Regions from separate parts of the Gudongella oleilytica genome, predicted to be linked through region 2. Evidence: riboswitches for the same ligand, from Rfam matches in the RefSeq annotation. Region 2 holds a riboswitch; each other region holds the start of a gene.
What was found. Region 2 has a riboswitch for cyclic di-GMP ahead of EC328_RS01595 (InlB B-repeat-containing protein). Riboswitches for the same ligand answer to the same signal wherever they lie in the genome.

Region 1: linked by a shared signal. The riboswitch ahead of EC328_RS04100 (chemotaxis protein CheW) and the one ahead of EC328_RS01595 (InlB B-repeat-containing protein) in region 2 are both predicted to bind cyclic di-GMP.
Region 3: linked by a shared signal. The riboswitch ahead of EC328_RS09040 (transglutaminase-like domain-containing protein) and the one ahead of EC328_RS01595 (InlB B-repeat-containing protein) in region 2 are both predicted to bind cyclic di-GMP.

The regions. Positions count from the first base shown of each region.
Region 1 covers NZ_CP035130.1:894,690-902,497, reverse strand. The annotation lists gene EC328_RS04105 (PAS domain S-box protein) at 1-1,116, opposite strand, end outside; gene EC328_RS04100 (chemotaxis protein CheW) at 1,136-1,624, opposite strand; cyclic di-GMP riboswitch class I at 2,055-2,142, opposite strand; gene rlmD (23S rRNA (uracil(1939)-C(5))-methyltransferase RlmD) at 2,380-3,744, opposite strand; gene EC328_RS04090 (YtxH domain-containing protein) at 3,844-4,230, opposite strand; gene EC328_RS04085 (pyridoxal phosphate-dependent aminotransferase) at 4,359-5,561, opposite strand; gene EC328_RS04080 (peptidase) at 5,572-6,828, opposite strand; gene EC328_RS04075 (IclR family transcriptional regulator) at 6,857-7,654, opposite strand; gene EC328_RS04070 (hypothetical protein) at 7,726-7,808, opposite strand, start outside.
Region 2 covers NZ_CP035130.1:328,342-336,149, reverse strand. The annotation lists gene ltrA (group II intron reverse transcriptase/maturase) at 1-65, opposite strand, end outside; gene EC328_RS01595 (InlB B-repeat-containing protein) at 643-3,402, opposite strand; cyclic di-GMP riboswitch class II at 3,431-3,513, opposite strand; gene EC328_RS01590 (hypothetical protein) at 3,522-3,938, opposite strand; gene EC328_RS01585 (LPXTG cell wall anchor domain-containing protein) at 4,093-5,124, opposite strand; gene EC328_RS01580 (BTAD domain-containing putative transcriptional regulator) at 5,308-6,513, opposite strand; gene kamE (lysine 5,6-aminomutase subunit beta) at 6,960-7,718, opposite strand; gene kamD (lysine 5,6-aminomutase subunit alpha) at 7,718-7,808, opposite strand, start outside.
Region 3 covers NZ_CP035130.1:1,857,080-1,864,887, forward strand. The annotation lists gene EC328_RS09010 (DUF1573 domain-containing protein) at 1-94, shown strand, start outside; gene radA (DNA repair protein RadA) at 120-1,490, opposite strand; gene EC328_RS09020 (ATP-dependent Clp protease ATP-binding subunit) at 1,508-3,940, opposite strand; gene EC328_RS09025 (protein arginine kinase) at 3,953-4,969, opposite strand; gene EC328_RS09030 (UvrB/UvrC motif-containing protein) at 4,962-5,450, opposite strand; gene EC328_RS09035 (CtsR family transcriptional regulator) at 5,466-5,921, opposite strand; gene EC328_RS09040 (transglutaminase-like domain-containing protein) at 5,994-6,770, opposite strand; cyclic di-GMP riboswitch class I at 6,784-6,857, opposite strand; gene fusA (elongation factor G) at 6,973-7,808, opposite strand, start outside.

The DNA of each region.
Region 1 (7,808 bases), 570 kb from region 2:
AATGATGGAAAAAAGTAAATTTTCCTCGTTATATGTTATAGGGCAGGAATAAACATCAATCATCCTTACTTCCCCGTTCTTCAACCGATGAGGGAAAACAAAATGCCTCTGCTTTTTTTGTAAGGCCATGAGCCGCCGTTTTGCAACTTCCTCTTTGGGCAGCATATTGATGTCCTGAATGTGCATGTTTAAGAGTTCTTCCCTGGTATAACCGTAAAATGTGCAAGCGGCGGGGTTGGCGTCAACGATTCTGCCGGATATTGGCTCGTTCAGAAGCATGACGGCGGTATGTCCGTTGAACATGGCCTGCAGGCGATGTAACAACTCTTCTCTTTCCTTTTCTGCTTTCTTCTGTAACGTTATGTCCTTGCTGGAGCCGACAATGTATTTGACTCTATCCTTTTCGATAACCGGCGTAAGACTGGTGAGCCAAACTCTTTCTCCTGCTGGAAGATTCAGGGTTTCCTCATAAGTTATTGTCTCCCCGCTTTCCAGACATTTCCGGTAGTTGGCTTCAATGACTTTTCCTAATTCCGCGCCTAAAAGTTCAACCGGCGTTTTGTCTCTGAGTATGTCCAGAGAAATGCCGGTCAATTCCTGATGAGCAGAGTTATTGCGCAGGTACCTGAATTCTCCGTTTTCGGCCTTGATGAGAAAGATCGCATCATGGGTTCCGTTAAAAACTTTTTCCATTTCCAGGGTGAGTTCGCCAATGGTTTTCTGCTGTTTTTCCAGGATTTTTATCTTTTCCATTTCTGCGGTGATTTCTTGAATATAGGTTGCAAAATAACCTTGCTCCCAGGAAAAAGCGGTTACTTTGTACCATCTCCCAAGCGGCCCGGAGTATTGGGTAAATTCTTCCCTTCCGCCATTTAAGGCGATTTGGCCGTAAAATTTTATCCAGTCAAAAGAATCTTCTTTGATGCCAGGTATGACTTCCGTCACTTTTTCCCCCAAGATCTTTTCTTTTTTTAGCCCGGTCATTTCTTCAAAAGCAGGGTTGACATCAAGAAAAATATAGTCTTCCGGAATCCCTTCTGCGCTTAAAACCAGTTTGTGGTAAGCATAGCCAAAGGGCGCCTGGCGCAAAATTTCCCGCATAATATTTTCTTCCATACTGTTTCTCCCTCCCCGCTTAAAAGTTGTTTATGCCGGATAATTTCATGCCCTGGTTTTCAGACTGCAATTTCCCCGCCTTTACTTCTTGTTCTTCCGCCAGAATGGCGGCAGGTTCCAAAAGGATAATGATTTCTTCTCCCTTTTTGGCTAAACCGGCTATGTATTTGTGTTCAACAGTTGTCATTTGCGGCGGTTCTATCTGGTCATCACCGATTTTTGTTACCTGGGATACGGCATCAACCAAAAGCCCGGCTTTTTGCTCAGAAAGATTTAGGACAATAATCCTGCTTTCACCTGTAACCTCACTGTTTCCCAGGTTAAATTTTCTTCTGAGGTCGATTACAGGGATGATGTTCCCCCGCAGATTTATTATGCCTTGCATGTATGAAGACATATTGGGTATTCTTGTAGGCGCTTCATATCTTGTAATTTCCTGGATGCTTAAAATGTCAAGGCCATAGTATTCGCTGCCCAGTACAAAAACAACATATTGTTTCTCCGCCATTTCTTTTCCCCCTCTCTATGTTTTTTAGTTTTTCTGTGTACTCATTTCGACCAGCAGACTTTTTTAATTTATTTAAGCAAAAATCAAAAGGCCTATTTTACACAGCTGAACATTACATATTTTTCCAGCTAATGAAAACAGACCTTGATTAGCTTCATAATTAATGCTTGTCAATGCAAATAAAACAGCATATCTCCATATTTTGGATATAAATACAGGTATTACCCCCCCCCGTTGGGAACATGTGTTCTATCTTTTATGCATTCAGTCTTTTTCATTTTAAACGAGTCCCTCCTTTGGGTCTTATGCTCCGCCAAATCCACTGTCAATGCCTTATTTGCCACCGTCCGAGTACAAACTTTCACTTTAGTTTCTAACCAAGCCATCTTCATACACAAAAAGCCCCCGTGCACTAATCGCATAGAGACTTTCATGCAACCGGCTGCCATAGAATTATCTTGTTCCTTAGGCCCTTGGCTTTGCGTCCCTGCCTTTCGGCAAGTTTGCCATTGTAATGTCTATGTAAACTATGTTGTTGTAACCGCAACATAGTTATATGGTAATATTATACTATTTTTTTTTTCTTTTTCAACGGGTTTATTTGTTTTTCTCTATATTTCTTGTCGACACGCCACTTTTTCAATCATTTAATCTTTGAGAAGTTGCCTTCATATTACATTTTGGCTAAATAAAACCATGCGTTTTATCATCCTATTTTCCTTTCAAAGACCGCTCATCTAAATCCTCGCAAAGCCTTATTTCACGCGGCTTTCGGCACGTTTTATCAGAACTATGCACTCAACGTGTGCGGAATGTGGAAACATGTCGACTGGTTGAACTGCCTTTACCTCATACCCGCCATCTATAAGAAGCTTAGTATCTCTTGCAAGAGTAGATGGATTGCATGAAACATATACTATTGTCTCAGGCTTATGCAACAGCAGAGCATCGATAACCTTTTTATCGCAGCCCTTTCTTGGGGGATCCAGTATCACCTTATTTATCGCATCTCCTGCTCTTAATAAATCCGGAAAGGCAAGTTCTGCCCTGTCAGCTATGAATTCAGTATTTTGGATACCATTTATCTTTGCATTGTTCTTTGCATTTTCAACCGCTGCTCGTATGCTTTCTATTCCGTAAACTTTTCTCGCAAACCTTGCAGCATAAAGTGAAATTGTTCCTATACCGCTATATATATCACATATTGTGTCCAAACTGCCGGGTTCCAGAAATTTGATTGCGGTATCATAAAGTATACTCACTTGGCTGGTGTTTACCTGAAAAAATGAGTTTGGGGATATTTCAAATCTAAGATCACCTATATAGTCTATAAGCTTTTCCTGACCGAACAGATGCCTGTACTGTCTTCCATAGGTTGTCCCTCCATCGTCGGGATTGATGTTTTGATAGATACTCACTACTCCTGGTGTTTCGGTAATAAGCTTGTGCACAAGGCTGTGGAGTTCCGGTAATTTATCAAAGGTAGTTACAATTATTACCATAGCTTCGTTGTTCTGGTTGATCCTTATACCAATATGCTTTATCTTTCCTGTCTTTGAAAATCTGTCATACGGCTCTAATGATTGATCCCCCATCCACGATCTTACTACTGAAAGTATCCTGTCTCCAAGCTCTGGTTGGAGGTAGTCCTCTGTCATGGGAACTATAATATTTGTGCCCTTTTTGTAATACCCGGTTACAACCTCTCCATTATTAATACCCACTGGAACCTGGGTATGGTTCCTGTACCTGAAAGGATAACCCATCCCTATAATTGGCCTTATCTCCAATTTCAGACCTGCAATTCTTTCAAAATCCTTTTTAACCTTCTCCCATTTCCAATTAAGCTGAGCTTTATAGTCCAAATCTATGAGAGGAGCTCCGCCACCCAAGCTTTTAGTATCAAAGGCGTAGCTTACTCTTTTAGAGGAAGGCTCAAGTATAGATAGCAGTCTTCCGATCCCGTAGTTTTTTTTGATTTCAACTATTTCAAATTCTATCTTGTCACCAATCAGGCAGCCCGCAACAAAAACTGTTAGGTCTCCAGCTCTGACTACCCCATCCCCATCGTGTGTCAAATCTATAACTTCTTCAATAAATTTCGATCCGATCTCAGTCATATTACTTCCTCCCATGTTATCTTAGCTATATTTTAGCCTATTCAAGGGATTTGGTCCAATAAAAAGACAGCCAATTTATCTGGCTGCCTGGATACCTGGTTATTCTATGATGTCATTCATCTTTTCCTCTGCTTCTCCAACTGCCTTAGAAGCCTCTTCTTTTATTTCTTCTGCTTTTTCCTCAGCCTCTTCCTCTTTTGCTTCAATCTTTGATTCTACTTCTTCTTTCTTAGCCTCTACCTTGTCCTTAAGCTCTCCCATCTCTTCCTTTGCCTTTTCCTTCATTGCCTCTGCATCATCTTTGATGTCTTCAATCTTGTCTTCCAGAGTATCCTTTACTTCCTCAAATTTGTCCTGAGCCTTGTCGATAGCTTCCTCTGCCTTGTCCTTAGCAACTTCAGCAAGATCTTCAGCTTTGTCGACCAATTGCTCACCTTTTTCCTTTGCATCCCCTAAGATACCCTTAAGTTTGTCCATAAATCCCATTGCACAACCTCCTCTAATTATTGGTATGCATTTATCAATCAGGTCATTGATACCCATTAATTAGTAATAATTGTCATTTCTAACATTTGATGCAAAAAAAGAGCCTGGTTCTCCAAGCTCTTTCCAATCTATTTCATAAATTTTTTCTGATATACCTTCAGAGCTTTCTTAACTATCTCCATTGCTCTTTTAAGATCCTCACCCTTTAGAACGTATGCGATCCTGGCTTCATCCTTCCCGTGACCCTCTGATCCATAGAAGCTTGCAACAGGGGCCATCATTACAGTCTCACCATTGTCCTCAAACTCTCCCAACATCCAGATGATGAATTTTTCAACATCGTCGACCGGGAATTTTACTATTACATAAAATGCTCCTCTTGGAAGTTCACATACCACACCAGGAATCTCTTTAATGGCTTTGTATAGAATATCCCTTCTATTTTGATATTCCCTGTTTACTTCTTGGAAGTAGCTGTCAGGTGTTGATTTGTAAAGCGCCACCGCACCTATCTGATCCATTTTTGGTCCGGAAGCCCTTGCCTGAGCAAGCTTTGAAACACTCTCAAGTACCCTCTTGTTTTTTGTCGCTACAGAACCGATCCTGGCACCGCAAGCACTAAATCGCTTAGAAATGGAGTCTATAATTATTACGTTTTCCTCAATCCCAGGTATACTTGCGAAGCTTATGAACTCGAGTCCATCATAGCAAAACTCTCTGTAGACTTCATCAGCTATGACGAAAAGTCCATATTTCTTAGCAATTTCACCAAGCATTTCAATCTCTTCTCTTGAGTAGACCGCACCTGTTGGATTTCCTGGATTTGATACCAGTATAGCTCTCGTTTTTGGGCCGATCAGTTTGACTATTTCTTCCTTTGCAGGTAGTTTGAAACCGTTCTCAGCGACTGTTAAGAATGGCTTGATATTAACACCTATAGGAGTTGAGATGCCATTGTAGTTTGTATAGTATGGCTCTGGAGCTATTAGTTCATCCCCAAAATCCGCAACTGTCATGATTGCGAAGAGAAGAGCCTCAGAACCTCCGGTAGTGATTATGACTTCCTCAGAGCTGAAATCCAATCCACACTTTCTATAATACTCTGCTGTAGCTTCCCTTAATTCAGGTATACCTTCAGATAACGGATAATCAACTATTTTCCCTTCATACTCCCGAAGTGCTTTGAAAAATCCTTCAGGTGTATCGATATCGGGCTGACCTACATTTAGGTGGTAAACCTTGACTCCTCTTTTTTTTGTCGCTTGGGCTATGGGAGTCAGTTTTCTTATTGGAGACCATTGCATACTTTGAAGTCTTTCAGATATATACATTCCACACCTCCTAGTGTCCGCACCAATCGAGGATAGTAGCAGCGATCACCTTCGTAGTATCCTGGAGCATGTCAATATCAATATACTCATCTGCCTTATGGGCCATGCCTCCTGGACCAGGTCCAAATACGATCGTTGGAATGTTGCCGTACCTTATCAATGCACCTGCATCAGTTCCCCAGGGTGTCCCAATGACTTCCGCTTCTTTTTCCTTGACCAGCTTGAAGTTATCCAATATAGCACCTAAAAGAGGATTATCCATTGGTACGCTTCCTGAGTTCAGGCAGAACCCATACCACTCTACTTCAGGCAAATGGTCCTTCAGCCATTCATCCTTCATAGCTGCCTTATGTATAGTTTCCTCAAGCTCCTTCTTAACCATAGCGATATCATCATCCGGAGAGAAGCTCATTCTGGCTTCAAGGATGACTTCATCGGGTACGCTTGTCGGGAACACTCCTCCCTTTATGATGCCTATGTTGATACTGAAGGGTGATGGGTGGTGGCTGTAGAGCGGGTGCTTTTTATCTCGTATCATCCTTTCCTCATAGGCGTCTATCTCCTGTATCAGCATAGCTGCCTTGGATATTGCGTTTACCCCGAGATACGAGGTTGCCGCATGAGCCATGAGTCCCCTGACCCTGACTCTAAACCAGATAACTCCCATGGAAACCGGGCACACTCGTAGATCTGAAGGCTCTGAAATGATTGCTCCGTCGGCTTTGTAACCCCTGTTGATCAGAGAAAGGGTTCCTGCACCTCCGGTCTCCTCACCTATTACACTCCCTATCAATACATCCCCTTTAAGACTAATACCAGCTTCCTTTATTGCCTTCATTGCCATCAGATAAGCAATGAGTGCGCCCTTCATGTCATTGGCACCTCTGCCGTAGACCTTTCCATCTTCAATTTTTCCACTCCAGGGATCATCTGTCCAGTCATTGCCGCCAGCGGGAACGACGTCCACGTGCCCATTAAGAAGAATTGACCTGCCCCCTCCAGTGCCCCTTAGAACACCTACAACATCAGGGCTTCCGGTATAATCATCTCTTGCCGGCATAAAATCAGGGTTGATCTTCATATCCTCAGCCCTTGGTTCCCATATGTCAATTTCCATATCCAGAAGTTTTAACAGCTCCGCATAATACCTCTGTGCAGATTCCTCAGATCCCATTACACTTGGGTGCTTAAGAAGCCCTGATAAATAACCTGCTGCTTCGTCTCTGTTGCCTTCAATGATCTCTAATACTCTTGCTTTGGCATTCAAATGACTTCACCTCTCTCAATACAAACCCTTAACGTCCATCTTCCTCCTGCCATCCCAGATAGGCTGACAGTCTTTCAGCAACATGCTTTAGTTCTTTTTGTATTTCGTTTAGTTTTTCCTCTGTCATTCTTATAGTAGCCCCACTTATGCTTACCGCTGCAACAATCTCATTTCTATAGTTCTTAAGGGGAACGGATATGCAGGTAAGACCGGCGCTGTACTCCTCGTCATCCAGACTGTATCCCTGTTTTCTTATCATGTTGATGTTCTCTGTCAACTGATCAACATCCTTGATGGTCTTCGAAGTAAACTGCTCGTAGGGGCCTGTTCCTAAAAGCTTCACAATCTCTTCCCTGGTCATCTGTGACATAAGTGCTTTGCCCATTGCTGTCGCATGAAGGGCTTCCCTTGTTCCAATCTGAAGATTGGCTATCAGTGAAGATGTTGGATTTATCTTATGGATAGTGACTACACTATCATCTACTCTTACCCCCATATTCACTGTTTCCTGAAATTTGTCGCAAAGAGCCTGCAGTAGAGTGGTATCCATAGTAAAGAGATTTCTTCTCCTTGGAATTGAATTACCCAGCTCAAATAGCTTCCAGCTTAGGTGATACTTCTTTGTATCATTATCCTGATGGATATACCCCTTTGCTTCCATAGTCTCAATGATCCTGTGAACTGTGCTCTTACCCAAGTCAAGCTCCTTACTAAGCTCAGAGATCGATACTCCATCTATATACTGGTTCCCTGTCAGCAGTTCAATTATCTCCAATGCCTTTTCAACAGTTTGAACAGGATATTTAGGGATCTTGCCATAATCCATACACAACTTCCTTTCCTCTAGCTTAATCCGAAATCCCCCACAGCATTTTGCGGTGGGGGAAATCTCTTTAGTTATGGTCTAGGAATGGACAGATCATCCTTGTAGTCGTTGAATACAAGACCATAATCGCTCTCATCGCACCATTCCTTGCATA
Region 2 (7,808 bases):
CCTTTGTTGTCTTTTACCTTTTTGTATGCAAGCAGCATATTCTCTCTTGATAGTATCTGGTCCATTAGTTGTGACATGATTTGTCTCCTTTTCCTGTTTTGCTTTCATGCATATTAGCCTTACCTCCTGTGAACCTTTCGCTCCGTTACGTCTTCGCTACTTTGGTTCTCGTCAGGCCTATGCACTTACATCTGTAAGTCCATTTGACTTTGAATTGTTCGGTCCTTCCTTGTTTCCAAGTACTATGACCTCTGCTGACTTCTCATGGTTCGTTGTTACTACGGTTTAGGCCGCCCATGAGACCTCACGGGATAAGCCGAATGTCTTTCCTCGTCTACCTGCCTGATCTACCCGCATGGGTTACGATTGCCTTTTGGACTTCGCCGCTTATGGCCAGCTTATCCTCCATGCAAGCCTTGGTATCAGGTTTCTGTCCGTCAGGCTACGATTTCGCTATTGCTTCCTCTCGCCCACACCTCACGATGTGAACCTTGCAAGTCGCTATTGGGTTCGTCGGCAATTACGCCCCTTGTGGACTTTCACCACAGACAGATGGCATGCCCGTCATACCATAAAAAGGGTGTAGACTGTCTATTACAGTTTACACCCTTTGGGTTGATTATTCAATATTTGTTGGTGCTGCTATGCGTCTTTCTTCTTTCTTATCAGTAGGCCGATTGCCATTAGAAGTGCTCCGATACCAGCTGCTTCGCCTGCTCCAAATGTTCCTGTTTTTGGAAGAACAGGAGCTTGTGGTACTGGCTCAACCGGAACTTCAACAACTGGTGGCACTACTACTGGAGGAGCTTCTGGAACTGGTGGCTCTTCTATAACTTCAATTTCCAACTCAGTATATCTCGCGACTACTGTTTCATCTCTTCTAACATTAGTCCAATTTCCATCCCACTCTCTAAAATTCCATCCTGCTCTTGTTGGGTTTCCTGGAGGAGTTGCGCTGTTTCCTCTGTTAACTCTTTGAGTTTTTATAACTGTACCGTCAAAGTCAACAAATGTTACAGTAAACCTTTCAACCTCAGTTGGTCCTGGCCCAGGAGGGGTATTAGGTCTGTAAACCGCAGTTATTATCTCATCTTTTGTTACATTTTCCCAATTACCATCCCAACCTAAGAAGGTATACCCTTCTCTTTCTGGATCAGCTGGTGGTGTTGCATCCCCTCCATCTGCTACCTTTTGTTCCTTAAGTTCTGTTCCATCCCAGTCAATGAAGGTTACTGTCCAGTATACTGTATCTTTTGTATAGGTTGCCTGAACTATCTCATCTTTTGTTACATTTGTATAGTTACCTACCCATTTATCAAAAGTATACCCTTCTCTTTCTGGATCAGCTGGTGGTGTTGCATCCCCTCCATCTGCTACCTTTTGTTCCTTAAGTTCTGTTCCATCCCAGTCAATGAAGGTTACTGTCCAGTATACTGTATCTTTTGTATAGGTTGCCTGAACTATCTCATCTTTTGTTACATTTGTATAGTTACCTACCCATTTATCAAAAGTATACCCTTCTCTTTCTGGATCAGCTGGTGGTGTTGCATCCCCTCCATCTGCTACCTTTTGTTCCTTAAGTTCTGTTCCATCCCAGCCAATGAAGGTTACTGTCCAGTATACTGTATCTTTTGTATAGGTTGCCTGAACTATCTCATCTTTTGTTACATTTGTATAGTTACCTACCCATTTATCAAAAGTATACCCTTCTCTTTCTGGATCAGCTGGTGGTGTTGCATCCCCTCCATCTGCTACCTTTTGTTCCTTAAGTTCTGTTCCATCCCAGTCAATGAAGGTTACTGTCCAGTATACTGTATCTTTTGTATAGGTTGCCTGAACTATCTCATCTTTTGTTACATTTGTATAGTTACCTACCCATTTATCAAAAGTATACCCTTCTCTTTCTGGATCAGCTGGTGGTGTTGCATCCCCTCCATCTGCTACCTTTTGTTCCTTAAGTTCTGTTCCATCCCAGTCAATGAAGGTTACTGTCCAGTATACTGTATCTTTTGTATAGGTTGCCTGAACTATCTCATCTTTTGTTACATTTGTATAGTTACCTACCCATTTATCAAAAGTATACCCTTCTCTTTCTGGATCAGCTGGTGGTGTTGCATCCCCTCCATCTGCTACCTTTTGTTCCTTAAGTTCTGTTCCATCCCAGTCAATGAAGGTTACTGTCCAGTATACTGTATCTTTTGTATAGGTTGCCTGAACTATCTCATCTTTTGTTACATTTGTATAGTTACCTACCCATTTATCAAAAGTATACCCTTCTCTTTCTGGATCAGCTGGTGGTGTTGCATCCCCTCCATCTGCTACCTTTTGTTCCTTAAGTTCTGTTCCATCCCAGTCAATGAAGGTTACTGTCCAGTATACTGTATCTTTTGTATAGGTTGCCTGAACTATCTCATCTTTTGTTACATTTGTATAGTTACCTACCCATTTATCAAAAGTATACCCTTCTCTTTCTGGATCAGCTGGTGGTGTTGCATCCCCTCCATCTGCTACCTTTTGTTCCTTAAGTTCTGTTCCATCCCAGTCAATGAAGGTTACTGTCCAGTATACTGTATCTTTTGTATAGGTTGCCTGAACTATCTCATCTTTTGTTACATTTGTATAGTTACCTACCCATTTATCAAAAGTATACCCTTCTCTTTCTGGATCAGCTGGTGGTGTTGCATCCCCTCCATCTGCTACCTTTTGTTCCTTAAGTTCTGTTCCATCCCAGTCAATGAAGGTTACTGTCCAGTATACTGTATCTTTTGTATAGGTTGCCTGAACTATCTCATCTTTTGTTACATTTGTATAGTTACCTACCCATTTATCAAAAGTATACCCTTCTCTTTCTGGATCAGCTGGTGGTGTTGCATCCCCTCCATCTGCTACCTTTTGTTCCTTAAGTTCCGTTCCATCCCAGTCAATGAAGGTTACTGTCCAAGGCCCAGGCACAAGAATCGACTGCCCTTTAAGATCATGTCCACCTCCAATACCCTCTACAAAAATTGATTTAGTCCCACTTTCCAAAATTGATTTATTGAACTTATAAATAGTCCATCTAGCATTATTAACATTACCACTAACTTCTGTGTTAGGCGCCACATTAGTCCCATTTAAGCTCAAGTACTCTCCTTCGGCTTGTTCTACACTATTTGAGGATGAAATACTCCCGCCTAATATCATCGTACTAGACATCATATGTGTTGACTGAACAGCAACATACATATTTCCAGATGAATCGAGCCAGGCATAAACTGCACTTGTGTGGTTGTTAGTTGAATTTCCAGTTATCGTTATATCTTTAGCTGACTGATAATTTGTAACTGCTATACTAACCCCCATCCCTGCAATCATTGAAAATACTAATAAGAACGTCAGTAATCTTCTAAATCCTTTTTTCATAATCTCTCTCCTCTCTTTAGATAACTTCCTAAAGAAAGTCGGTTGCACTAGTTACTCGATGCATCTCAAGTGCCCAGGTACAAGATGCATTTCATCGTATCCTTTCTGTCTCCTTCTGCCTACCCAAGTCTGCGCTGTCTTCCAAAAAGTTCTTCATCAGATGCTTCTGCAAGATATCTTCTCCCAGCCTCCTCTTTTACTTTCGTGATGTCGGTATAGATCATCATAAGATAATCCCTTTCATCACTATAAAGATTTACCAAGTACCACCTGTTGTCCTTCTGTACGAAGTGCTCGAATTTTCTCCTGGTGTTTGGCAGCATGTGATAATGAAATTCCTTAAGTCCAAGTACAGGACTGTCGATATCGATTGCCATGTCTGCCAGCTTCATCCCCAGGATGAAATCCGAAGTGATCTTTGTAGCCTTTGAAAAATTATCGCTGACTTCTATCAGAATGTAGTCGATAAATCGGCCTTTTTCGTTGAACAAAGCCTTGAATCTGATAAAGAAGTCATATTTTGAAGGGTATTCCATTGTTATCCCCCCTTGTCCAGGTTAAATGTTTCTTTATTTGAATATACCACTCCAGAGTTTTACATTGCGTTTATTGCAATTTTATTTCAGTTTTATTGATTGACACGCTATAGTGTTATATAAAAGGAGAGATTTGAGTCTCTCCTGATTTATACTATTTATCCTTCTTTGATATTGCAAATCCCAACAACAGCATTGCTGCTCCAATTCCTGATATAGCTGTTGTACTTACGGCTCCTGTCTTTGGAAGTGTAGACTGTACAGTTGGTGCTGATGCAGGTACTGATTGGGTTTCTTCGATTACAACTACAGGTATTGCTTGTGGTAATACTTCTTCTGAATCTAGAATTACTACTTCTGAAGAGTCAACTGATTTGATTTCCTTGTTTTGTTCTTCTAGATCTTTGTTAGTCTTATCATTTTCTGATAAAACTTCCTCAGCTTCATCTTCTGAATCTATTTCTTCAGATCCTTGTTCATTATCAGTAAGGCTGCCTTCATCTTGTTGTTCTTCTTGTTGTTCTTCTTGTTGTTCTTCTTGTTGTTCTTCTTGTTGTTCTTCTTGTTGTTCTTCTTGTTGTTCTTCTTGTTGTTCTTCTTGTTGTTCTTCTTGTTCTTCTATCTCATTCTCTTCCTTACTTTCTCCTTCGTTTTCACTGCTTGTTCCACCTTGTGATGGTGGGTTAGTGTTGTCTTCTGGTTTATTGGCATCTGTGTCTTCTTCACTCTCTTGTTCTTCATCTGATGGGACTTCCGTCTCTTCGGTTGGGCTCTGATCCTTTATCTTGATATTCTTAGTTTTTGTCTTTCCATTTGAATCTGTTATCTCTACCTTGAATACCCCACCCTTGTTACCTGACTCATCGCCATCAAATTCATTTAGAATTTCACTTAGGTTTATAACCACGCTTCCTGCTTCGTGCTCATACTCTTTGCTCTTATCTGATCCGGGCTTAGTCACTCTGACCTTGCTCTCTGTATCGTAGTCGTCAAATTTTACTTCTATAGTTTCATTACCTTCATATATTGGATCATGGCCATTTTTATCTTGTTCCTCTTCAGTTATATGGCTCGATTTTGGACTATTTGTTTTTTCTTCATCTTGTGCAGCAAAGCTTATCTGATAGTTCAAAACCATTGCTATTACTACTAATGCCGTTAATATTGTTATTTGGATCTTTTTCATGATTTTCCCTCCCTGGGTTGAGTTTTCATATTATTACGTTATATTATTATTGCTTATTTGTTTTCTTGTACTAAATATACTCTATTTAGATTTTATGGCTGTTTTAGACCTGTTTTATTTTAGTTTTATTTTCAAAAAACACAAAAAAAGAGAGCCTTTTGGCTCCCGTTTGTAGGGTTTTGTCTATTTGAAGTTGAGATTTGTATTTTTTTCTATCGGCTTTGATTTTATGGTTACCCTAAAATCATTCTTATCAAGCTCATCGTACTTTTTCTTTACTCGCTTTTCTATTACCTGGATAGCTCCTTCCTTGACATCCGGAAGCATTATTAGGACTTGGGTGTCGTTCCAGAATGTGTAGATGTCTCCCTTTCGTAAAGTGGTATCCAGTACAAAGGTCATTAGCTTATTCCAGGTTGAGTATATCTCACTATCTTGGCTTGGATCATTTGTTGTTCTTAGTGTTAGAAGTGTAATATAGTCCTGTTGGTCATTTTCTTTTCTAAGTCTTTTATGGCTGTTGTACAGGAATCTAAAGTATTCGGCATCGCATAACAGAGGCCCATTCTTTTGTTTTTCATCAAGCTTTTTGTCCAGTTCCTTGATATCCAGCTCAGATTTCTCGGTGGAATAGTTCTGGATCCTTCTGTGGATCTCTCTCATTGCTGATGTTGAGGTTATACCCATATCCTTCTCGAAGGCTACCTGCATGAAGTCAAAATGGTTTAAGGCGTTCTTTATTTTCCCAAGCTTGAGAAGGCTCTCTATCATAAATATGTGAAGCTTTTCCTCATATGGCTCCTTAGCTATGGCTTCCTCGCAAAGGCTTACAATTGTTTCGTTGTCATCCTTCTCAGAGTATAAGGAGATGATGTTTTCGATTGTTTTGATGTATAGGCGTTTGTAGAAGCTTCTTACCGGTACAAGCCAGACCTCATAGGTATTCTCCCAAAGGTATCCGCCTTTGTATAGTGAAACAGCCTCTCTATAGGCTTTTATCGCAGCCTCTCTGTTTTCCAGCATAAGGTCGTTGCCTTTTTGGATCAGTTTCTCCATTTCATCCGAGTCGATGACTACATCACTTCCAACCTCGAGAATATAGTAGCCATTGTTGAAGGTTATATTGAGATACTCCTCACTTGGAAGGATGTTTTTTAGGATCTGCCTTAGTCTGAATATCTGGCCTCGGATCATGTTCTTTGGATCTGCTGATTCCTGATCCTGCCATAGGTTGTCTATTATTGTTTCAGGGAGAAGCTTTTTATTCTTGAAGGTTAGGAAATATTGAAGAAGCTTGAACAGCTTGTATGAACGGCTAACATCCTGCATTACAGACTGGCCGTTTATGCTCATATCGAATTCGCCTAATGTTGTTATGTATAGCTTCATCAAAACACCTCCTAAGAACGATTTTAAAGGAATTATATAAAGACCCGCTATAACACCTACTATACCCAATAAATATTAAAATGTACACTTTTTTTGATCAACTGGAATGTTTTTTGACAAAGTTAAGCCAATGCACAATTCACAATGCACAATTCACAATTCACAATGCACAATTCACAATTCACAATTCATAATTAAAAAGGATTTAACCAGAAAAAAGAAAAGAAGATTCTTCACTTCGTTCAGAATGAAACATTTCTGAGAGGAGCAAAGAATCTTAGATTTTACTTCTTTATTACTGGCGATAGATGATCGCCCCTACAACAAGATCAATGATGAGATCCCTCCACTTCGGTCGGGATGACAGAATAAGAATGGTCAGGATGACAGAATAGAAATGGCCGGGATGACAGAATAATTGTGAATTGTGATCTGTGCATTGTGAATTAGATTAGGTTTCTCTTTACGATTTCGTTTACAATGAAGGTTGCGACGTCCTCTGCGTAGCTGCCAGTTCCAAAGCCTGCGTCGTATCCCAGCTCTTTGGCAAGCTCGTGACTTAGTCTCGGCCCTCCGCAGACAAGCACTACCTTATCCCTTATCCCCTCTGCCTCAAGAAGCTCAACAAGCTCTGTAAGGTTTGGAATATGGACGTCCTTTTGAGTTACTACCTGGGAAACAAGTATTGCATCTGCTTTAAGCTCTATCGCCTTAGCGACAAGCTCCTCGTTTGGGACCTGGCTTCCAAGGTTGTAGGCATCCATTCCCTCGTATCTTTCAAGGCCGTAGTGTCCAGCATAGCCCTTCATGTTCATGATGGCGTCGATCCCTACTGTGTGGGCATCTGTTCCGGTACATGCTCCAAGAACGACCACTGGTCTTTTGATGTTGTCTCTGATAAAAGCTTCTATGTCTTCCTTTTCCATTACATCAACATCTACCTTTGGAACCTCTATCGTAGTGTAGTCTACTGTGTGTACAGTTTTGCCATATACTACGAAGTAGGTGTAGCCAATTCCAAGGTCATGTGAGTATACTACTGCAGGTTCTTCGAAGCCCATTTTTGCTGCAAGCTGTCTTGCTGCCTCGTTTGCCTCGTCTCCGTAGGGTACTGGCAGGCTGAAGCCAAGCTGAACTGCTCCGTCGTTCATTGTATCGCCATAGGGTTTTACCCTTGTCAAATCTACTTTTTGTACCTCGTACATTACCTGTCACCTCCAAGCATCATTGGGATGAAGGGATTGAAATAGCCCGCATCCTTTTTGGTGACTCCGTCAAGGCCCTTGCCTCCGGTC
Region 3 (7,808 bases), 830 kb from region 2:
TTCATTGGCCAACACCCTGGACTTTGATCTTTCAGGAACTATCGCTAAGGAACTGGACAGAACTAAAACCCTGGGAATATACGGAATGAAATAACGCAAGAGGTCAAGCCTCTTGCGTTTTATTTTAGCGTGGTATTTATTACTTCCTTCAGATTTCTGACTCTCTTTACACTTAGATTCTCAAACTTGGATTTCACAGAGGCATCAAAGGGAACGAATGCAGTTGTCATACCCATGCGATCAGCCTCTCTAAGTCTTCCATCCAGTGATGGGATCTTTTTTATCTCGCCCGTCAGGCCTACATCGGCCAGAAATACAGTCCCCGAGGGAATTGCCTGCCCTTTCACCGATGAGACGATACTCATGATCACTGCCAGGTTAGAAGATTGCTCCTTTAATTTTATCCCGCCTGTCGTCTTTATAACGACATTCTTGTCATAGAGAGGCATTCCTCCCCTTTGTTCCAAAATGGATATCAGTGTATTAAGCTGTTCTCTCTTAAGCGCTTCCCCGATCCTCGAGGGATAAGGTGTAAAGGAGTGAGAAACAAGTGATTCGACCTCAAGAATTATTGGCCTCGTTCCTTCCTTTACTACAGTAAGAGCACTCCCTGACACCTGGCTGCCTTCACTTCTCCTTGTCATAAAGTACTCAGACGGGTTGTCTATTGAAAGCAAGCCTTCCTCTGTCATATTGAAAAAACCCATCTCCCCTGTAGATCCATACCTGTTCTTGGTTGAAAAAAGAGTCCTCAGCTCCTCGCTGGTGTCTCCCTCAATCACAAGCACTGTATCAACAAGATGCTCCAGAGCTCTTACTCCAGCCAGCTCATCCTCCTTGGTCATCTGCCCCACCACGAAAATCATCCTCGGCTTATTTGAGCTTTTAGCTACCTTGACAAGCTCATAGGCACATTCCATCGTCTGTGTCGGCGACCCGGCTCTTGAACCGGGAAATGATTCCAGCACGAAGGTTTGGATGCTGTCGACTATCACAAAGTCAGGATCTACCTGGTCTATGACCCCGAGTACTGAATCCATGCTGTTGTCAGATACAATAAACAGATCGTCGCTTATATTTTTCAGTATCCTGTCAGCTCTTGCCTTTACCTGCGAGGTTGATTCCTCCCCTGTTGCATATAGTGCCTTTATGCCCTTTGCCGCAAGGTCATTTGCCACCTGAAGGAGAAGTGTCGATTTCCCTGCCCCGGGCTTTGCGGTCAGTATAGTAATGGAATCCCTGACTATGCCTCCGCCCATGACCCTGTCGAACTCCTCCAAAGAGGTTTTGATCCGCTCGCTGTTGGAGGTCTTTATCTGCTTTAGTCTTGTTATATCAGCCCTTGGCCTCCGTTCTGAGGTTGGGCCCTCCGGTGACCTTGAAAGCTCCTCAAAGGATCCAAAGGCACCGCATTCAGGGCACTTCCCCATGTATCCAACCATCTCATATCCACATACCTTGCATCTATTGATTTTAACGGTCTTAGCCAAAGGCATTCACTCTCCGATCAATGTTGTCTCTTTGTAAACTTAAGCTTCTCCCCGTCGTAGTCTGCCACAATTTCCTCATCTCTTGAAACGCTTCCCTTTAATATCTCCTCTGCCAGCTGATCCTCGATCATCTTTCTGATGGTTCTCTCAAGAGGTCTGGCTCCAAATACAGAATCAAAGCCCTGCTTGGCGATATATTTCTTCGTCTCATCCGATATTGAAATATTGACCCCTACCTTGCTCATCCTGGTTTCCAGATCCTTCACCATTATCTCCACTATTTCCATTATCTGTTCTTCCTTCAGACTATGGAATACGATGACCTCATCCAGCCTGTTGAGAAACTCAGGTCTGAAGGTCCCCTTAAGCTCCTCGGTGATTATTCCCTTCATTCTCTCGTATTCCTCCACCTCGGCATCGGAGGTTGCAGCAAATCCGAGCACATTCTGCTTCTTGAGAGATGTGGCTCCGGCATTGGAGGTCATTATTATTACAGTGTTCTTGAAATCCACTGTTTTCCCCTTGGAATCAGTAAGTCTTCCATCATCAAGTATCTGGAGCAGCATGTTGAATACATCGGGATGAGCTTTCTCTATTTCATCAAACAGTATCACAGAATATGGCTTTCTCCTTACAGCCTCAGTCAGCTGACCTCCTTCGTCGTAGCCTACGTATCCGGGAGGAGAACCAACAAGTCTTGAAACGGAGTGCTTCTCCATGTACTCGCTCATATCTATCCTTATCATGGCGTCCTCATCACCGAACAAAGCCTCCGCAAGTGCCTTGGCAAGATAAGTCTTTCCAACTCCCGTAGGTCCAACGAAGATAAAGCTTCCAATCGGTTTTTTCGGATCCTTAAGTCCTACCCTCGCTCTTCTGACAGCTGCAGATATAGACCTGACCGCCTGCTCCTGACCAACGACCTTCTTGTGGAGCAGCTCTTCCAGCTTCAGCAGCCTTTCGCTTTCCTCAGTTGTCATCCTGCTGACAGGCACTCCCGTCCAGCTTGAAACAATCTCAGCTACCTGATCATACCCGATGACAAGACTTGTCTCCTGCTTAAGTCTTTGCCACTTCAGCTTATTTTTCTCAATCATCTCCTTGGTGGTTTTCTCTTCATCCCTTATCCTTGCCGCCTTTTCAAAGTTCTGAGTGTTTATTGCTTCGTCCTTTTCGTGCTGCAGCTCCTCCAGTCTCTCCTCAAGCTTCTTTAGCTCTGTCGGTGCGACGTAGTTATTTACCCTCAGCTTTGAGGCAGCCTCATCTATTAGGTCTATGGCCTTGTCAGGAAGAAATCTGTCTGTAATGTATCTGTGGGAAAGCTCTGCCGCCGCTTCCAGAGCGTCATCCGTTATTTTTACGCCGTGGTGTGCCTCATACCTGTCTCTCAGGCCCTGTAGTATCTTTATGGTGTCGCTTACCGAGGGCTCTTCAACTATTATTGGCTGAAGCCTTCTTTCCAGGGCTGAATCCTTTTCAATATGCTTTCTGTACTCATCGATTGTAGTTGCCCCAACTATCTGGAGCTCTCCTCTTGCAAGAGTGGGCTTCAGTATATTGGATGCATCGATAGCTCCTTCAGCTGCCCCAGCTCCGACTATGGTATGCATCTCGTCAATAAATAGGATTACATCTCCCTGTTCCTTGAGCTCCTTCATAACTGATTTCAGTCTTTCCTCAAATTCGCCCCTGTACTTCGCTCCTGCTACCATCCCAGGAAGATCAAGGGTCACTATCCTCTTGTCTTTGATTATCTCAGGCACATCCCCCTCCACGATCTTCTGGGCTAAGCCTTCAGCGATCGCTGTCTTTCCAACTCCGGGCTCACCTATGAGCACAGGATTATTCTTTGTCCTTCTGCTAAGGACCTGAATGACTCTTTCGATTTCCCTGGTTCTTCCTATTACCGGGTCGATCTCTCCATTTTGAGCCATCTTATTGAGATCTATGCTGTATTTTTCAAGGTTTGTCGCCTGTTTTTTCTCATTGTTCGGGGTTTGCTGCTTTGCTGTAGTCTCAGTCATCCTCTTGGCTACCTCCTGGGCAAGCTTTGCGGGGTCTACTCCAAGCCTCTTAAGTATAGCAGTAGCTATGCCCTCACCTTCAGCTATAAGACCCAGAAGAAGATGCTCTGTGCTTACATAATTGTGCCCGAAGTTCCTGGCCTCGCCGAACGCCAGCTCAAATATTTTCTTTGTTCTTGGAGTCATCCCTACAATCTCAACGCTTTCAGGGCCCATTCCGACGATATCGTAAACCTCTTTCCTTGCCTTTTCAAGAGTCACTCCCATTTCCTTAAGGGTTACTGCAGCAATACCCTGCTCCTCAGCCATAAGTCCCAATAGCAGGTGCTCAGTTCCCACATAGTTGTGATTGAATTTCTTAGCTTCCTCCTGAGCAAGCATTATTGATTTTTGAGCTCTCTCTGTAAATCTTCCAAACATTCCCATACGTTACCTCCACTAATTAAAGTATTCTCTAAGCAGCTCAGCCCTGAGCATGTCTCTTTCAGCCTGGCTCATCGCTCTTCCGTAGCCGCTCTGTATGCTTCCTGCCTTTATCTCTATCATTTCCCTTATCAAATCGCTGCCGTTATAGCCCTCCAGCAAAGATACATCACACCCAAGCTTGATCACAGATATTAGCTCCATAGCCTCACGGGAGGAGATGGTCCTTGCATATCGCAATGCACCAAGAGCCCTGTAAACTCTGTCCTGAAACTCCAGATTCTTTTTATCAAGCAGGAACAGCCTCGTATTCCTTTCTCTCGTGATAAGCTGATGGACCACACGCTCAAGCTTCTCCAGAATCTCCTCCTCAGTCTCACCAAGGGTGAGTTGATTGGAAACCTGATACAGGTGGCCTACAGCCTCAGTACCCTCGCCATATATCCCTCTTATGGTAAGACCTATCTTCTTCAAAGCATCTATTATTCCCCCGATGTGTCCTGTTATGGATACAGCAGGCATATGGAGCATTACAGATGCTCTCAGTCCTGTTCCGGTATTTGTGGGACAAGCCGTCAGATATCCGTATTCTCCATCAAAGGCATAATCCAGTTTATCCTCAAGAGCGTCGTCAACCTGGGAGCAAAGCCCCCACCCTTCAGCAAGAGCCAAGCCCGGCAAAAGAGTCTGAAGCCTTATGTGATCCTCCTCGTTGACCATTATCGTTACCTTCTCATCTTCTCTTACGGAAAAACCACTCTTCTCAGACTGCTCTACCAATACGGGGCTGATCAGATGCTCCTCCATAAGTCTCATTCTTTCTCTGGGTTCCAGGGACGACATTTCAAAATGCCTGTAGCTGCCCTCCTCAAAGGAGCTGTCGATAGCATCCCTCACTATTTCAAGAACCTTTCTTGCCTCCTGCTGGTCGGCATATATTGGAAATGGATGCTCCCTAAGGTTCCTTGCTACCCTTATTCTGGTGCTTACAACAACATCATTGTAATCGGCGTCTGAAAGCCACTTAGTCATTGCTCTCACCTCTGTCCTTAAGCTCCAGCTGTTCCCTGACCCTCTTTATCTCATCTCTGATGACAGCTGCTTTTTCATACTCCTCAGCCGAGACAGCCTGCTCCAGCTGTCGGGTCAGCTCCTCGATATCCTTTTTCAGCTTCAATCTCGGGAAACCTCTTTTCGGCATCTTTCCCCTATGCTGAGTGTGTCCATGTATACCCTTGATCACGCCTTTAAGCTCATTTCCAAATGCCTCATAGCATTTTGCGCATCCAAGCTTGCCCGTTGCCTTGAACTTCTCATAGCTCAACCCGCATTCGGGGCATCTGGTATTTATTGCTAATCCCTCAAAAAGCTTGTGAAGCGGAAATTTACCTCCTATCTGGTCCTGGATACCTGCTGCACATATCTCACAAAGATGGTGCTCCTCAACTAATCCATTTATTACTCCCGTATAATGCACTCTTGCTTCTCTTTTTTTACACGATTCGCAAAGCATGACCATTCTCCTTATTTAATCTATAAGCACCAGTAGTATATTCCTCAAGACAGAAGCCCTTATGGCATTCTTGCTCCTTGCATCGCAGTCGAATGCACGATCGCTTATAGCAGCACGTACAATTTCCGCCTCTTTCTTATTTATTATGCCTTCCTCATTAAGTGCTGTTATGATCTCATTAGCCTTATGCTCAGTTATTGAATCTCCAAGGATGTTCTTCAGTATGTTGTTGATGTTGAGGTCATCCTGAAGCCTTACTTTTACTATCTTAATATACCCACCGCCGCCTCTTCTACTCTCGATATAGTATCCTTTATATGGGCTGAATCTCGTACTCAAAACATAATTGATCTGAGATGGTGCACAATCAAAATAGTTGGCCAGTTCATTCCTCTGTATCTCAATAATGCCGTCAGCCTGCTCCAACAGCTCCTTGATAAAGCTTTCAATGTTGTTGCTGAGTCCAGCCATATGATCAACTCCTTCCTGACTTTGACTTTCTTTGTCTTTTACCCTAAAAAATAACGCTTATTCAGCGTTATTTTAATACTCTTTAGTTTTTGTATAATCGACTGGATCCTGAAGCATTTCCCGTTCTATGCCTGCACTCTTATAGGCTGCATCGTAGGTTGTATCTATCAAGTGCCATTTACCGTCTATAAGGACCTCGTTCCAGGCGTGATACGCAGCAAGGTCGATCCTATAGCCCTTCACAAGCTTTGTTGGGATACCATTAAGACGCATCAGTCCTGCAAATAAAGCTGCGTAGTCGTAACATATACCCTTCCCGGAATCGATTGTATCGTCTATATTAGGAATATAATCCGCTTTCAGTGTGTTGATCTTATCAAAGTCGTAGCTAATGTTTCCGGTTATATAGGAATACACCGCACTGAGCTTTTCAGTGTCAGTCTTCTCACTTAGCCTCAATGCGTTTGAAAGCTCAGTCAGCTTCAAGGAACCGCTCCAGTAAACAGGCTGTGCCGATTCAATATATGAAGGATCTCCAATGGAATGGACACTCTCAGTACCTATAACCTGATATCTGTTTCCTTCAATATTCTTTAGTATCTTTATGGTGTATAAGCCTTCCCCCAGCTGCAATGGAATGGCTTCTCCTGCTCTTGTCAGGGGATAAACGTAGTTTTCGCCGCTCTTTTCAACCATTATTCTCATATCCGGACCATACAGAGCACTTTCTATCATTGCAGTGCCTTTTCCAGATGCGATTATATCATATGATGCGTCTCCAAAGGAGCTTGTCGAAAACCCAAATAAAAAGACAAATACCAACAGAAGGCAAATAGATCTACCCCGCACACTAAACTCTCCTTTCGGTAGCTGGCTGCCATTTCAGGCCCTATAGCTTTGCGTCCCTGGCTTTCGCCAGGTTTGCCTTTATCGTTTGACAGTTCAACGAGAGGATTCCTCCCTGTTACTTGTCAACTTAATTATACCACACAATAAGCTTTTGTAAACCATATAAAAGCCCGACTGATTTGATCAGCCGGGCAGACAGACATTAATGATTCTCTCTTTCAGCCTTGTATTCGTTTATGATCTTTTCTGCAATCATCGCAGGAACTTCCTCGTACCTTGTGAATTCCATTGTGAAGCTTCCTCTTGCCTGAGTCATGGCTCTTAAGTCTATTGCATACTCAAACATCTCAGAATGAGGTGCCTCGGCAGTTATCTTTTGTGAACCGTCAGCCTGCTGCTCCATTCCAAGGATCCTTCCCCTTCTTTTATTCATATCGCCCATAACATCTCCCATGTATGCTTCAGGGATAACTATGTCAACCTTTACGATCGGCTCCAGAAGAACTGGCTTTGCAGCCTCCATACCCTTCTTGAATGCAAGCTGAGCAGCCAATTTAAACGCCATCTCGTTGGAGTCAACGTCATGATATGAACCGTCAAACAATGTAGCCTTAACGTTAACTACAGGACATCCGGCAAGAATACCATGCTCAAGCGATTCCCTCAAGCCCTTCTCAACTGCAGGCCAGAAGTTTCTTGGGACAGAACCTCCGAAGATCTCTTCAGCAAAAACGAATTCTTCTTCGCACGGCTCAAACCTTATATGAACGTCTCCATACTGACCAGCTCCGCCTGATTGCTTCTTATGCTTGCCCTGAACGGAAGCAGTTCCCTTGATTGTCTCTCTGTATGCGATCTTAGGGCTCTTAAGAAGTACATCTACCCCAAAGTTTTGCTTAAGCTTGTCGACTATAACAGCAAGCTGCATGTTTCCCTGCCCGCCGATAAGAAGCTGCTTGGTCTCTGTATTTCTTTCAATGACGAATGTTGGATCCTCATCCATAAGCTTATTGAGGGATGTACCGATCTTTTCCTCGT